DNA from 2 places in the Streptomyces sp. NPDC044921 genome. Region 2 is predicted to be linked to the other one. Evidence: predicted binding sites of a transcription regulator. Region 2 holds the regulator's gene; the other holds the start of a gene.
What was found. The regulator HrcA, encoded in region 2, represses chaperone genes, less so after heat shock. The targets are predictions, from matches to a motif close to TTNGCACTCNGNNNNNCNGAGTGCNAA.

Region 1 (7,522 bases), on a different contig from region 2:
CCCGTGCAGAACCGTGCGTCGAACCCATAGGCCTCAACCTAGCCCGCCTGTAAACGCTCAAACGTACGGACCTGCCGCGTCCGGCCGAAAACGGTCCCGGTCAGGCGGCCCGCCGGGCCTGGTACTCGGCGATCTCCACCATCGGCGGGCGTTCCTCGGTGTCGACGGAGTACGTCCGCGGCTCGAAGCCGTCGCCGCCCCGCTCGAACTGCGTCAGGGACGGCCGGATCAGGTGCCCGCGGGCCAGCCGCAGCTGGGCCGTGCGGTAGATCTCGGCGGCCATCCGGCCCAGCGCCTGCCCGTCCTGGTGCCGGTGCTTGCGCACCCCGACGTCCACCTGCGCGAGGGCGTCCAGGCCCACCAGGTGCAGGGCGTCCACCAGCATGCCCAGCTCGACGCCGTACCCGACGGGGAAGGGCAGCTGCTCCAGCAGTGAGCGGCGGGCCGCGTACTCCCCGCCCAGCGGCTGCACGAACCCGGCCAGCTGCGGCCAGTGCATGTTCAGCAGCGGGCGGGCCATCAGCTCGGTGACCCGGCCGCCCTGCCCCGCGGCGCCGCCCAGCGGGCGGTCGTACATGCCCTTGACCAGGTCCACGTCCGGGTCGGTCAGCAGCGGGCCGACGATCCCGGAGACGAAGTCGGACGAGAAGTCCCGCAGGTCCGCGTCGACGAAGCAGACGACGTCGCCGCGCGTGACCAGCAGCGAGCGCCACAGCACCTCGCCCTTGCCGGGGGCGGCGGGCAGGCGCGGGAGTATCGCGTCCCGGTGCACCACCCGCGCGCCCGCCGCGGCGGCCACCTGCGCGGTGCGGTCGGTCGATCCCGAGTCCACGACGACCAGCTCGTCGACGAGCGGGACCTGCAGCATCAGGTCGTGCCGGATGACGGCGACGATGTCGCCGACCGTCTCCTCCTCGTTCAGCGCGGGCAGCACCACGCTCACCGTGCGGCCCGCGCGCTGCTTGGCAGCGAGGATCCGGTGGAGCGGACGCTCGGTCGCGGACCAGGAACGGGTGCTCAGCCAGCGCTCGACTTCTTCCAGCACCGTGGCGGCTCCTTAGCGTTCTCTCGGCGGGACGGACTGTGAGCCATCTCGCGGTTCGGACGACTATCTCAACTGTCCTGGTCGTCGGTTACAGTCTTGGACAACGCGGGTGACCATCGCATGTCCGGGGTCGCCCTCGTTCACAACCACATACAGCTCATCCAGAGGGGCAGAGGGAAACGGCCCGATGAAGCCCCGGCAACCCTCCAGTCGGTTCTCGTAGGTCACTGGCGACCACAGCGCGAGGCTCCCGGCTAGGGAAGGTGCCAAATCCGTCTCACGGCGAGATGCGTCGTGAGGAAGATGAGGAGAAAGGGCCTCGCCTCACATGGCTGTGCAGACTGTTGCAAGCACCACGAACTCCACCGTAGACCTCGGCCCGGCCGCCGCGCTGAGCTGCCGCGAGTGCGGTCACCGCGTGCCCCTCGGCCCGGTCTTCGCCTGCGAGGAGTGTTTCGGCCCGCTGGAGATCGCCTACGACTTCTCGGGCTACGACACCGAGGAGCTGCGCAAGAAGATCGAGGCGGGCCCCGCGAACATCTGGCGTTACGCCCCGTTGCTGCCGGTCCCGGCCGACGTCGCGGACAAGCCGAACATCAACCCGGGCTGGACCAAGCTGGTGCGGGCCGACAACCTCGCCCGCGAGCTGGGGGTGGACGCCGGCAAGCTCTTCGTCAAGGACGACTCCGGCAACCCGACGCACTCCTTCAAGGACCGCGTCGTCGCGCAGGCCCTGGAGGCCGCCCGCGCCTTCGGCTTCACCACCCTCTCCTGCTCCTCCACCGGCAACCTGGCCGGCGCGGTGGGCGCCGCCGCGGCCCGCGCCGGCTTCCGCTCCTGCGTGTTCATCCCGCACGACCTGGAGCAGGGCAAGGTCGTCATGGCCGCGGTCTACGGCGGCGAGCTCGTCGGCATCGAGGGCAACTACGACGACGTGAACCGCTTCTGCTCCGAGCTGATCGGCGACCCGGCCGGCGAGGGCTGGGGCTTCGTCAACGTCAACCTGCGGCCGTACTACGCCGAGGGCTCCAAGACGCTGGCGTACGAGATCTGCGAGCAGCTCGGCTGGCGGCTGCCCGAGCAGATCGTGGTGCCGATCGCCTCCGGCTCCCAGCTCACGAAGATCGACAAGGGCCTGCAGGAGCTGATCAGGCTCGGGCTGGTCGAGGACAGGCCGTACAAGATCTTCGGCGCGCAGGCGCTCGGCTGCTCCCCGGTGTCGACGGCGTTCAAGGCCGGGCACGACGTGGTGCGCCCGCAGAAGCCGGACACGATCGCCAAGTCGCTGGCGATCGGCAACCCGGCGGACGGGCCGTACGTGCTGGACATCGCGCGGCGCACGGGCGGTGCGGTGGAGGACGTGACGGACGAGCAGGTCGTCGACGCCATCAAGGTCCTGGCCAGGACCGAGGGGATCTTCGCGGAGACCGCCGGTGGTGTGACGGTGGGTGTCACCAAGAAGCTGATCGAGAGCGGGCTGCTGGATCCGTCCAGGACGACTGTGGTGCTCAACACCGGGGACGGTCTGAAGACGCTGGACGCGGTGGCGGGCACGGGGCTGACCGCGACCATTCGGCCCAGCCTGGAGTCGTTCCGTGAGGCCGGGCTCGTCTGATCGTTGCCATCTGCGGGCCGGTGGGGGTTGTTCGCGCAGTTCCCCGCGCCCCTGGGTTCGTCACCAACCGGAGGTTCCGAAGTCATGAGCGTCACCGTTCGCATCCCCACCATCCTGCGTACCTACACCGGCGGGCAGGCCGAGGTCGCCGCCGAGGGGGCGACCCTGGGCGAGGTCATCGCCGACCTGGAGAAGAACCACACCGGGATCGCCGCCCGGGTCCTGGACGACCAGGGGAAGCTGCGCCGGTTCGTCAACGTGTACGTGAACGACGACGACGTGCGGTTCGAGCAGGGGCTGGAGACGGCCACCCCGGACGGCGCCGGCGTGTCGATCATCCCGGCCGTCGCCGGAGGCTGAACCGGCCCTGGCGTTACCTGGAGTAATGCCGGTTACCGAGCGTGCATCGAATTGCCCCCACCGTGAGAGAAGCGGAGGGGGCAATTCTGTGTGATTGAGCGCGGTACAGTTGGGGAACGCGGTTCCGATCGCCTGACCGGAACCCTGAATTCCTGCCGCGAGCCCGACAAGATGTAGCCAAAGTGTGCGCGTCTTTCGTGGCTTTTGCGTATTTTGTGTGGCCCGACTTGCCCTGAATTCAGGCGAATTCTCCCCACATTCCGGACCCGGTGCGTCCAGAATTCTCGTCCGATTGACCTGTTGCAGACGGCAGTTGGACAGATACATTCAGCCGCGGTCGACGCGTTCCGGCGCACGCCCCCAACCGTGGGGGGTGAGGTCTGACCCGGGTCCGCGAAGTGTGGATCTGTGCAAGGGCCAGTAATAGGGGAGTTAGGCATGGCTCAGGGCACCGTCAAGTGGTTCAACGCGGAGAAGGGGTACGGCTTCATCGCGGTCGACGGTGGTGCGGATGTTTTCGTCCACTACAGCGCGATCCAGATGGACGGCTACCGCACCCTGGAAGAGGGCCAGCGGGTCGAGTTCGAGATCTCGCAGGGCCAGAAGGGCCCGCAGGCCGACATGGTTCGCGTCACCGCCTGAACGCGCACCACGACCAACGCGCAAGCGACAGGTCTTCTCTGAAGGGCCCGCACCCCCCGGGGTGCGGGCCCTTCGGCCTGCTCGCAGGGGGTGCAGGGGGGTGTTCGCGGGTGGCTGACGCCCCCGCCCGATCCCGGGGAGGCGCTTGCACTCACCATGCCCGAGTGCTAATCATTGCGTTAGCACTCTGAAGGTGAGAGTGACAACGTAAGGACCGGGTCGGTGAGGCCGCGGACCAGGTGGGGCAAGGAACCACCGGTCGGGGGCCGTCCGTCGCGGGCGCGGGCGCGGTCCGAAGTAATCACCCCCAGTCCTGGAGGGACCACTTCACATGGCCAAGATCATCGCGTTCGACGAGGAGGCGCGGCGCGGCCTCGAGCGCGGCATGAACCAGCTCGCGGACGCCGTGAAGGTGACGCTCGGCCCCAAGGGCCGCAACGTCGTCCTCGAGAAGAAGTGGGGCGCGCCCACGATCACCAACGACGGCGTCTCCATCGCCAAGGAGATCGAGCTCGAGGACCCGTACGAGAAGATCGGCGCCGAGCTGGTCAAGGAAGTCGCCAAGAAGACGGACGACGTCGCCGGTGACGGTACGACCACGGCGACCGTCCTCGCCCAGGCCCTGGTGCGCGAGGGTCTGCGCAACGTGGCCGCCGGTGCCAACCCGATGGCCCTGAAGCGCGGTATCGAGAAGGCCGTCGAGGCCGTCTCCGCCGCCCTGCTGGAGCAGGCCAAGGACGTCGAGACCAAGGAGCAGATCGCCTCCACGGCCTCCATCTCCGCCGCCGACACCCAGATCGGCGAGCTCATCGCCGAGGCCATGGACAAGGTCGGCAAGGAAGGCGTCATCACCGTCGAGGAGTCCCAGACCTTCGGTCTGGAGCTGGAGCTCACCGAGGGTATGCGCTTCGACAAGGGCTACATCTCGGCGTACTTCGCCACCGACATGGAGCGTATGGAGGCCGTCCTCGACGACCCGTACATCCTGATCGCCAACTCCAAGATCTCCAACGTCAAGGACCTGCTCCCGCTCCTGGAGAAGGTCATGCAGTCGGGCAAGCCGCTGCTGATCATCGCCGAGGACGTCGAGGGCGAGGCCCTGTCGACCCTGGTCGTCAACAAGATCCGCGGCACCTTCAAGTCCGTCGCCGTCAAGGCCCCGGGCTTCGGCGACCGCCGCAAGGCGATGCTGCAGGACATCGGCATCCTCACCGGCGGCGAGGTGATCTCCGAGGAGGTCGGCCTCAAGCTGGAGAACGCCACGCTCGACCTGCTGGGCAAGGCCCGCAAGGTCGTCATCACCAAGGACGAGACCACCATCGTCGACGGTGCCGGCTCCGCCGAGCAGGTCCAGGGCCGGGTCAACCAGATCCGCGCCGAGATCGAGAACAGCGACTCGGACTACGACCGCGAGAAGCTGCAGGAGCGCCTGGCGAAGCTCGCCGGCGGTGTCGCGGTCATCAAGGCCGGTGCCGCCACCGAGGTGGAGCTCAAGGAGCGCAAGCACCGCATCGAGGACGCCGTGCGCAACGCCAAGGCGGCCGTCGAGGAGGGCATCGTCGCCGGTGGTGGCGTGGCCCTGCTGCAGGCCTCCCAGGTCTTCGAGAAGCTGGAGCTCGAGGGTGACGAGGCGACCGGCGCCAACGCCGTGAAGCTCGCGCTGGAGGCCCCGCTGAAGCAGATCGCCGTCAACGGTGGTCTCGAGGGCGGCGTCGTCGTGGAGAAGGTCCGCAACCTCCAGGTCGGCCACGGCCTGAACGCCGCGACCGGTGAGTACGTCGACATGATCGCCGAAGGCATCATCGACCCGGCGAAGGTGACCCGTTCCGCGCTGCAGAACGCCGCCTCCATCGCCGCGCTGTTCCTCACCACCGAGGCCGTCATCGCCGACAAGCCGGAGAAGGCCGCCGCGCCGGCCGGCGGCGGCATGCCGGGCGGTGACATGGACTTCTGATCGACCCCGTCGATCGACGTCCTTTCCCAGGGCGGCACTTCCTGTTCGCAGGGGGTGCCGCCCTTCGGCGTGTGCGGGATCACAGGAGGCACGGGATGGCGGCGGCGGGCCGCATGGTTGAACCTGGGGTCCGATGCACGTGCACATACTGCCTGGTATGAGCATACTGTCCGTATCCGAAGGAGCCCCCACGTGACCGTCGCCTCCCGTGCCGCCGCAATCCTGTCCCGGCCCGTCACCCTGGGCGGGCTGACCGTCCCGAACCGGATCGTGATGGCGCCCATGACGCGCATGTTCTCCCCGGGCGGCGTGCCCGGCGAGGACGTGGTCTCCTACTACGCGCGCCGCGCCGCCGCCGGGGTCGGCCTGATCGTCACCGAGGGCACCTACGTCGGCCACGAGTCGGCCGGGCAGAGCGACCGCGTGCCGCGGTTCCACGGCGAGGAGCAGCTCGCGGGCTGGGCGAAGGTCGCCGAGGCGGTGCACGCCGCGGGCGGCACGATCGTGCCGCAGCTCTGGCACATCGGCATGGTCCGCAAGCAGGGCGAGCCGCCCGTCGCGGACGCCCCGGCCGTCGGCCCCTCCGGGCTGCGCATCGGCGCCGACGAGCCCACCGGCAAGGCCATGACGCAGGCCGACATCGACGCCGTCGTCGGTGCCTTCGCCGAGGCCGCCGCGGCCGCCGAGCGCATCGGCTTCGACGGGGTGGAGCTGCACGGCGCCCACGGCTACCTGCTCGACCAGTTCCTCTGGGAGGGCACCAACCGCCGCACCGACGCCTACGGCGGCGACCGGGTCGCCCGCACCAGGTTCGCGGCGGAGATCGTCGCGGCCGTCCGTGAGAGCGTCTCGCCCGGCTTCCCCGTCATCTTCCGCTACTCCCAGTGGAAGCAGGACGTCTACGGCGCCCGCCTGGCCGAGACCCCTGAGGAGCTGGAGTCCATCCTCACCCCGCTGGCCGCCGCCGGAGTCGACGCCTTCCACGCCTCCACGCGCCGCTACTGGCTGCCCGAGTTCGACGACTCCGACCTGAACCTCGCCGGCTGGACCAAGAAGCTCACCGGCAAGCCCGCCATCACCGTCGGCTCCGTCGGCCTCAACGGCGACTTCGTCAAGGCCTTCCAGGGCCAGGGCGCCGAGCTGGGCGACCTCGACAACCTCCTGGACCGCTTCGAGCGCGACGAGTTCGACCTGGTCGCCGTCGGCCGCGCTCTGCTGCAGGACCCGCAGTGGGCCGAGAAGGTCCTCGCCGGCCGCCTCGACGAGCTGGCGCCGTACGACGCGGCGTCGCTGAAGACCCTCAGCTGACACGGAGGTCCGCCCACGGGTGTCTGGATCCGGTTGCCCCGGTCAAGCACACTGGCCGAGCGCCTGATCACCGGCACCCGTGAGGAGACCCAGATGACGACGACCGAGTCCCACCCGCCCGCGGAGAGCCCCTCCGGACAGCCCGGGCCGGTGGTGCGCACCACCGCCGGCGCGGTGCGCGGACTCCGCGAGGAAGGGCTCGCGGTCTTCCGCGGCGTCCCGTTCGCCGAACCCCCGGTCGGCGAGGCCCGGTTCATGGCGCCGCGCCCCGCCCGACCGTGGGACGGCATACGGGACGCGGACGCCTTTGGCCCGCCGCCCCCGCAGGACCTCGGCCTGATGGGCGGCCCGGCGCTGCTGCGCGCCCCCGAGGGCGACGACTGGCTCACGGTCAACGTCTGGACCCCCGACCCGGACCCGGCCGCCCGCCGCCCGGTCATGGTGTGGATCTACGGCGGCGCCTACAAGCTCGGCCACGCCGGCAGCCCCGGCTACGACGCCCGGCGCATAGCGGCCGACGGCGACGTCGTGGTCGTCACCTTCAACTACCGCGTCGGCATGGAGGGGTTCGCCCACATCGAGGGGGCGCCCGCCAACC
Region 2 (7,522 bases):
TGGGCGTGGTCGAGGACGCCACCTACACCAGCGAGACCTTCGAGCTGCGCTCCGGCGACACGCTGCTGTGCGTGACCGACGGTGTCACCGAGCGCCGCTCCGGGTCCCGCCAGTTCGACGACGAGGACGGGCTCGCCGCGGCACTGGCCGGGTGCGCCGGACTGGACGCGGAGCTCATAGCCGAGCGGATCAAGCGGCTCGTGCACGAGTTCGGGGCGCGGCCCCCGGCGGACGACCTGGCGCTGCTGGTGCTCCAGGCCGAGTGAGCGCCGCTCCCGGCGGAGACACGGCGCGGGTGCTGGACAATGGAAGGCATGCCTTCCGCACTCCCCGACGGCGAGCCCGTCCCCGAGGACGGCGCGCTGCCCGCGTCCGCCCTCGCCGGGGCCGCCGCCCGCCCGCTCGGGTTCTACCTGCACGTCCCGTACTGCGCCACCCGCTGCGGCTACTGCGACTTCAACACCTACACGGCGACCGAGCTGCGCGGCAGCGGCGGTGTGCTCGCCTCCCGCGACAACTACGCCGGGACGCTGGTGGACGAGATCCGTCTGGCCCGCAAGGTCCTGGGGGACGATCCGCGTCCCGTCCGCACGGTGTTCGTGGGCGGGGGCACGCCGACGCTGCTGGACGCCGGTGACCTCATACGGATGCTGCGCGCCGTCCGGGAGGAGTTCGGGCTGGCGGCGGACGCCGAGGTCACGACGGAGGCCAACCCGGAGTCGGTCGACCCGGCCTACCTGGCGACCCTGCGGGAGGGGGGCTTCAACCGGGTCTCCTTCGGGATGCAGAGCGCGCGGCAGCACGTGCTGAAGGTGCTGGACCGCACGCACACGCCCGGGCGGCCGGAGGCGTGCGTCGCCGAGGCCCGGGCGGCCGGGTTCGAGCACGTGAACCTCGATCTGATCTACGGCACGCCGGGCGAGTCGGACGACGACTGGCGGGCGTCGCTGGACGCGGTGCTCGGGGCCGGGCCGGACCACGTCAGCGCCTACGCGCTGATCGTCGAGGAGGGCACGCAGCTGGCCCGGCGGATCCGCCGCGGCGAGGTGCCGATGACCGACGACGACGTGCACGCCGACCGGTACCTGATCGCGGACGAGGTGCTCTCGGGCGCCGGGTTCGAGTGGTACGAGGTGTCGAACTGGGCGACCTCGGCGGCGGGGCGGTGCCTGCACAACGAGCTGTACTGGCGGGGGGCCGACTGGTGGGGCGCCGGGCCGGGGGCGCACAGCCACGTGGGCGGGGTGCGGTGGTGGAACGTGAAGCATCCGGGCGCGTACGCGGCCGCGCTGGCGGCCGGCCGTTCGCCCGGTGCCGGGCGTGAGGTGCTGAGCGACGAGGACCGGCGGGTCGAGCGGATCCTGCTGGAACTCCGGCTGCGGGACGGGGTGCCGTTGTCGCTGCTGCGGGAGCAGGGGCTGGCCGCCTCGCGCAGGGCGCTGTCGGACGGATTGCTGGAGGCGGAGCCGTACGTGCGGGGGCGGGCCGTGCTCACTCTGCGGGGCAGGTTGCTGGCCGACGGCGTGGTGCGCGACCTCGTGGACTGAGCGAGCGCTCGGCGGTGGCTACGGTGCCGTCACGAAGTCGATCAGTTCCTCCACCCGGCCCAGCAGTTCCGGTTCCAGGTCCTTGTACGAGCGGACCCGGGACAGGATCCGCTGCCACGCCGCGCCCGTGTGCTCCGGCCAGCCCAGGGCGCGGCAGACCCCCGTCTTCCAGTCCTGGCCCCTCGGGACGCGGGGCCAGGACTCGATCCCCAGGGACGACGGCTTCACCGCCTCCCAGATGTCGATGTAGGGGTGGCCGACCACCAGCGCGTGCTCGCTGGTGACCGACTCGGCGATGCGCCACTCCTTCGAGCCCGGCACGAGGTGGTCGACCAGGACGCCGAGGCGCGCGTCGGGGCCGGGTGCGAAGGAGTCCACGATCGACGGGAGGTCGTCCACGCCCTCCAGGTACTCCACGACCACGCCCTCGATGCGCAGGTCGTCGCCCCACACCTTCTCGACCAGCTCGGCGTCGTGCCGTCCCTCGACGTAGATGCGGCCGGCCCGGGCCACGCGCGCGCGTGCTCCGGGGACCGCCACCGAACCCGAGGCCGTACGGGCGGGGCGCGCCGGGGCGCCGGACGAGGGGCGGACCAGCGTCACCACCCTGCCCTCCAGCAGGAAACCGCGCGGTTCCATCGGGAACACGCGGTGCTTGCCGAAGCGGTCCTCCAGGGTCACCGTGCCGGCCTCGCAGCGCACGACCGCCCCGCAGAAGCCGGTGCCGGGCTCCTCGACCACCAGGCCCGGTTCCGCCGGGACCTCGGGGACCGGCTGGGGCTTCTTCCACGGCGGGGTCAGGTCCGGAGAGTACTGGCGCATTCGGATGACGATAGGAGAACCGGGCGGGTGGTCACGCAGACACGCCGAAACGCGCCGCCAGCGCGTCCCGCTGGGCCCGGACGAACGCCGCGTCCACCACCGCTCCGTGACCGGGCACGTACAGCGCGTCCTCGCCGCCCAGGGCCAGCAGCCGGTCCAGGGCGGCCGGCCAGTGCGACGGCACCGCGTCCGGGCCCGCCTGGGGCTCGCCCGACTCCTCGACCAAGTCGCCGCAGAACACCACCTCCGGCTCGCCCGGCACCAGCACCGCCAGGTCGTGCGCGGTGTGTCCGGGGCCGACGTTCGCCAGCAGCACCTGGCGGCCGCCGCCCAGGTCGAGGGTCCACTCGCCGGAGACCAGGTGGCGGGGCGGGACCAGCCGGTCCGCCGATTCCCGCGCGACGGTCTCCGCCAGGCCGTTGCGCACCGCGTCCGCGCACAGCTCCGCGCGGTCGCGCGCCCGGGTCAGCACCGCGTCCACGCCGACCGCGCCGAACGCCTCCGCGTCCTCGAACGCCGCCACCCCGAAGACGTGGTCGAAGTGGGGGTGGGTCAGCGCGAGATGTGTCACACGGCCGCCGGTGAGCGACCGCGCCTGCGCGCGCAACCGCGCGCCCTCGGCCGGGCTCGACCCGGCGTCGATCAGCAGGACCGCGCCCTCGCCGGCGACCAGCCCCGCCGTGCAGTCCCACACCGGCAGCCGGCACCGGCCCACCCCGGCGGCCAGGCGCTCCCACCCTGCCTCTTCCCAAGTCACCGTCATACGGCGACGCTAGCGGTGCGCCCCGCCCGGGGCACGACGCCGCACGACCAGCCTTGCCGCAGGCGTACCCCACCGCCGTACACTGGGCCGGGGAACATTGGCACTCGCACGCGCAGAGTGCCAGGCCGTGAACGGCGGGCAACGGGCGGACGACTTCTGGAGGTGTGCGCGATGCTCAGTGAACGCAGGCTTCAGGTGCTGCGCGCCATCGTCCAGGACTACGTCGGCACCGAGGAGCCGGTCGGCTCCAAGGCCCTCACCGAGCGGCACAACCTCGGCGTCTCCCCGGCGACCGTCCGCAACGACATGGCGGCCCTGGAGGACGAGGGATACATCGCCCAGCCGCACACCAGCGCCGGGCGCATCCCCACCGACAAGGGCTACCGCCTGTTCGTGGACAAGCTCGCCGGCGTCAAGCCCATGACCGCGCCCGAGCGGCGCGCGATCCAGAACTTCCTGGAGGGCGCCGTCGACCTCGACGACGTCGTCGCGCGCACGGTCCGGCTGCTCGCGCAGCTCACGCGCCAGGTCGCCGTCGTGCAGTACCCGTCGCTGACCCGGTCCACCGTGCGGCACGTGGAGCTGCTCGCCCTGGCGCCCGCGCGGGTGATGCTCGTGCTGATCACGGACACCGGACGGGTCGAGCAGCGCGTGGTGGACTGCCCGGCACCACTGGGCGAGGCCTCGCTCGCGGATCTGCGCGCACGCCTCAACAGCCGGGTGGCGGGCCGCCGTTTCGCGGATGTGCCGAGTCTGGTGGAGGATCTCCCGGAGGCTTTCGAGCCCGAGGACCGGGGTACGGTCTCCACGGTGCTCTCCACACTCCTGGAGACGCTCGTCGAGGAGAACGAGGAGCGGCTGATGATCGGCGGCACCGCCAATCTGACCCGCTTCGGTCATGACTTCCCCCTCACGATCCGGCCCGTGCTGGAGGCGCTGGAGGAGCAGGTCGTGCTCCTCAAGCTGCTCGGCGAGGCGAAGGATCCGGGCGTGACCGTCCGTATCGGTCACGAGAACGCCCACGAAGGACTCAACTCCACGTCCGTCGTGTCGGTCGGCTACGGTTCGGGCGGCGAGGCAGTCGCCAAGCTCGGCGTGGTCGGACCGACCCGCATGGACTACCCGGGAACGATGGGAGCGGTACGCGCAGTGGCACGGTACGTCGGACAGATCCTGGCGGAGTCGTAGTGGCCACGGACTACTACGCCGTACTCGGCGTGCGCCGCGACGCGTCGCAGGAAGAGATCAAGAAGGCCTTCCGGCGGCTCGCCCGCGAGCTGCACCCGGACGTCAACCCCGATCCGAAGACCCAGGAGCGGTTCAAGGAGATCAACGCCGCCTACGAGGTGCTGTCGGACCCGCAGAAGAAGCAGGTCTACGACCTCGGCGGCGACCCGCTCTCGCAGTCCGGCGGCGCCGGGGCGGGCGGCTTCGGAGCCGGCGGCTTCGGGAACTTCTCCGACATCATGGACGCGTTCTTCGGCACGGCGTCGCAGCGCGGACCGCGCTCGCGCACCCGCCGCGGCCAGGACGCCATGATCCGCATCGAGGTGGAGCTCGACGAGGCGGCCTTCGGCACGACGAAGGACATCCAGGTCGACACGGCCGTCGTCTGCAACACCTGCAACGGTGAGGGCGCGGCCCCGGGCACCTCGGCGCAGACGTGTGACATGTGCCGCGGCCGGGGCGAGGTCTCGCAGGTCACCCGGTCCTTCCTGGGCCAGGTCATGACCTCCCGCCCGTGCCCGCAGTGCCAGGGCTTCGGCACGGTCGTCCCGACGCCGTGCCCCGAGTGCGCGGGCGACGGCCGGGTGCGCTCCCGCCGGACCCTCACGGTCAAGATCCCGGCCGGTGTGGACAACGGCACGCGCATCCAGCTCGCCGGTGAGGGCGAGGTCGGGCCTGGCGGCGGTCCGGCCGGCGACCTCTACGTCGAGATCCACGAACTGCCGCACGCGCAGTTCCAGCGCCGCGGCGACGACCTGCACTGCACGGTCACGCTGCCGATGACGGCGGCGGCCCTCGGCACGAAGGTGCCGCTGGAGACCCTGGACGGCATGGAGGAGGTCGACATCCGCCCGGGCACCCAGTCCGGCCAGTCGATCCCGCTGCACGGCCGCGGTGTCACGCACCTGCGCGGCGGCGGACGCGGCGACCTCATCGTCCACGTCGAGGTGCAGACCCCGACCAAGCTCGACCCCGAGCAGGAGCGCCTGCTGCGCGAGCTGTCCAAGCTGCGCGGTGAGGAACGGCCGACGGGCCAGTTCCAGCCCGGGCAGCAAGGGCTGTTCTCGCGGCTGAAGGACGCCTTCAACGGTCGCTGACGCGAAGGGGCTCCGGCGTCGTCCGTCAGGGGGCGCCGGGGCCGCGGAAGCGGTGGTTCCTCTGGTCTGTGCCACCCGGCAGGCCGGTTTCGGAGTCGTCCGGAGGACGTGACAACATGCGGTCATGTCCTCCGCACTGACCGATCTCTTCCCGCTCCCGATCGTGCAGGCCCCCATGGCGGGCGGCGTCTCCGTGCCGAAGCTCGCCGCCGCCGTGTGCGAAGCGGGCGGGCTCGGGTTCCTCGCCGCCGGGTACAAGACCGCCGACGGGATGTACCAGGAGATCAAGCAGCTGAGGAGCCTCACCGGCAGGCCCTTCGGGGTCAACCTCTTCATGCCGCAGCCGGAGTACGCCGACCCCGCCGCGGTCGACGTCTACGCCCACCAGCTGGCCGGCGAGGCCACCTGGTACGAGACCGAGCTCGGCGATCCGGAGACCGGCCGGGACGACGGCTACGAGACCAAGCTCGCGGTGCTCCGCGACAACCCCGTCCCGGTGGTGTCGTTCCACTTCGGCGTCCCGCACCGCGAGGTGATCGACGCCCTGCACCGCGTCGGCACCTTCGTCCTGGCCACCGCCACCACCCCCGACGAGGCCCGGGCCGTCGAGCGGGCCGGCGCGGACGCCGTCATCGCCCAGGGCGTCGAGGCCGGCGGCCACCAGGGCACCCACCGGGACGTCCCCGAGACGGACGGCTCCGGCCTCGGGCTGCTGACCCTGGTCGCGCAGGTCCGGGAGGCCGTCGGCATCCCCGTCCTCGCCGCCGGCGGCATCATGCGCGGCGGCCAGATCGCCGGGGTCCTCGCGGCCGGCGCCGACGCGGCCCAGCTGGGCACGGCCTTCCTCGCCACACACGAGTCCGGCGCGCACGCCCTGCACAAGCAGGCGCTGACCAACCCGCTGTTCGCGCGGACGGAGCTGACCCGGGCCTTCTCCGGCCGCCCGGCACGCGGCCTGGTCAACCGCTTCCTGCGCGAACACGGCCCGTACGCGCCCGCCGCCTACCCGGAGATCCACCACCTCACCGCGCCGCTGCGCAAGGCCGCCGCCAAGGCCGGGGACGCGCAGGGCATGGCGCTGTGGGCCGGGCAGGGGCACCGCATGGCCCGAGAGCTGCCCGCCGGGCAGCTGGTGGAGGTGCTGGCCGCCGAACTCGCCGCCGCCAGGACAGCGTTGTCGGGCGGGGGCGTCGCGGGCGGAGGCGTGCGATGACCGCGCCGGTGTTCGTCGTCGAGCACTTCGACGCGGGCGGCGGCGGACGGTACGTCCTGGACGGGCCGGAAGGGCGGCACGCCGTCTCCGTGAAGCGGCTGCGCCCCGGCGAGGACGTGATCCTCACCGACGGGGCCGGACGCTGGGCGGACTGCGTGGTGCTCGGCACCGAGGGCAAGGACCGGCTCATCGTCCAGCTGGACTCGGTGAGCGAGGAACCGCCCCAGCAGCCGCGGGTGACCGTCGTGCAGGCGCTGCCCAAGGGCGACCGCGGGGAACTGGCCGTCGAGACCATGACCGAGGTCGGCGTCGACGCCGTCGTGCCGTGGGCGGCGGCCCGCTGCATCACGCAATGGAAGGGCGACCGCGGGGCGAAGGCGCTCGCCAAGTGGCGGGCCACCGCCCGGGAGGCCGGCAAGCAGTCGCGCCGGGTGCGCTTCCCGCGGATCGCCGACGCCGCCACGACCAAGCAGGTCGCCGCGCTGCTGCGGGACGCCGACTTCGCCGCGGTGCTGCACGAGAGCGGCGACGTCCCGCTGGCCACGGCCGAGTTGCCGGCGGCCGGCGAGATCGTCCTGGTCGTGGGACCCGAGGGGGGTGTGGCGCCGGAGGAGCTGGCGCTGTTCGAGGAGGCGGGGGCCGGGGCGTATCGCCTCGGGCGCAGCGTGCTGCGCACATCGACGGCCGGGACGGCGGCCGCGGCCGTGCTCCTGGCGCGTACCGGCCGCTGGTCCTGAAAACCCCCTGGAGGCACCGTGGAACTCGCCCAAGTACGCCTGCTCGTCACCGACTTCGCCGCCTGCTACCGCTTCTACGGCGACGTCCTCGGCCTCAAGCCGCAGTCGGGCGCGAG

Region 1: groL (chaperonin GroEL) is a predicted target of HrcA. The motif match lies at 3,807-3,833, and genes of this name have one in related genera.

The regions. Positions count from the first base shown of each region.
Region 1 covers NZ_JBWKIF010000001.1:132,092-139,613, forward strand. Annotated here, with positions in the region: gene AC07DA_RS00685 (alpha,alpha-trehalose-phosphate synthase (UDP-forming)) at 1-28, opposite strand, end outside; gene AC07DA_RS00690 (glucosyl-3-phosphoglycerate synthase) at 101-1,045, opposite strand; SAM riboswitch class I at 1,200-1,355, shown strand; gene thrC (threonine synthase) at 1,374-2,660, shown strand; gene AC07DA_RS00700 (ubiquitin-like small modifier protein 1) at 2,745-3,020, shown strand; gene AC07DA_RS00705 (cold-shock protein) at 3,459-3,662, shown strand; gene groL (chaperonin GroEL) at 3,994-5,616, shown strand; gene AC07DA_RS00715 (NADH:flavin oxidoreductase) at 5,809-6,924, shown strand; gene AC07DA_RS00720 (carboxylesterase/lipase family protein) at 7,018-7,522, shown strand, end outside.
Region 2 covers NZ_JBWKIF010000009.1:302,950-310,471, reverse strand. Annotated here, with positions in the region: gene AC07DA_RS17200 (SpoIIE family protein phosphatase) at 1-266, shown strand, start outside; gene hemW (radical SAM family heme chaperone HemW) at 315-1,547, shown strand; gene AC07DA_RS17190 (DUF3097 domain-containing protein) at 1,566-2,369, opposite strand; gene AC07DA_RS17185 (MBL fold metallo-hydrolase) at 2,401-3,132, opposite strand; gene hrcA (heat-inducible transcriptional repressor HrcA) at 3,304-4,320, shown strand; gene dnaJ (molecular chaperone DnaJ) at 4,320-5,456, shown strand; gene AC07DA_RS17170 (nitronate monooxygenase) at 5,581-6,669, shown strand; gene AC07DA_RS17165 (16S rRNA (uracil(1498)-N(3))-methyltransferase) at 6,666-7,406, shown strand; gene AC07DA_RS17160 (VOC family protein) at 7,425-7,522, shown strand, end outside.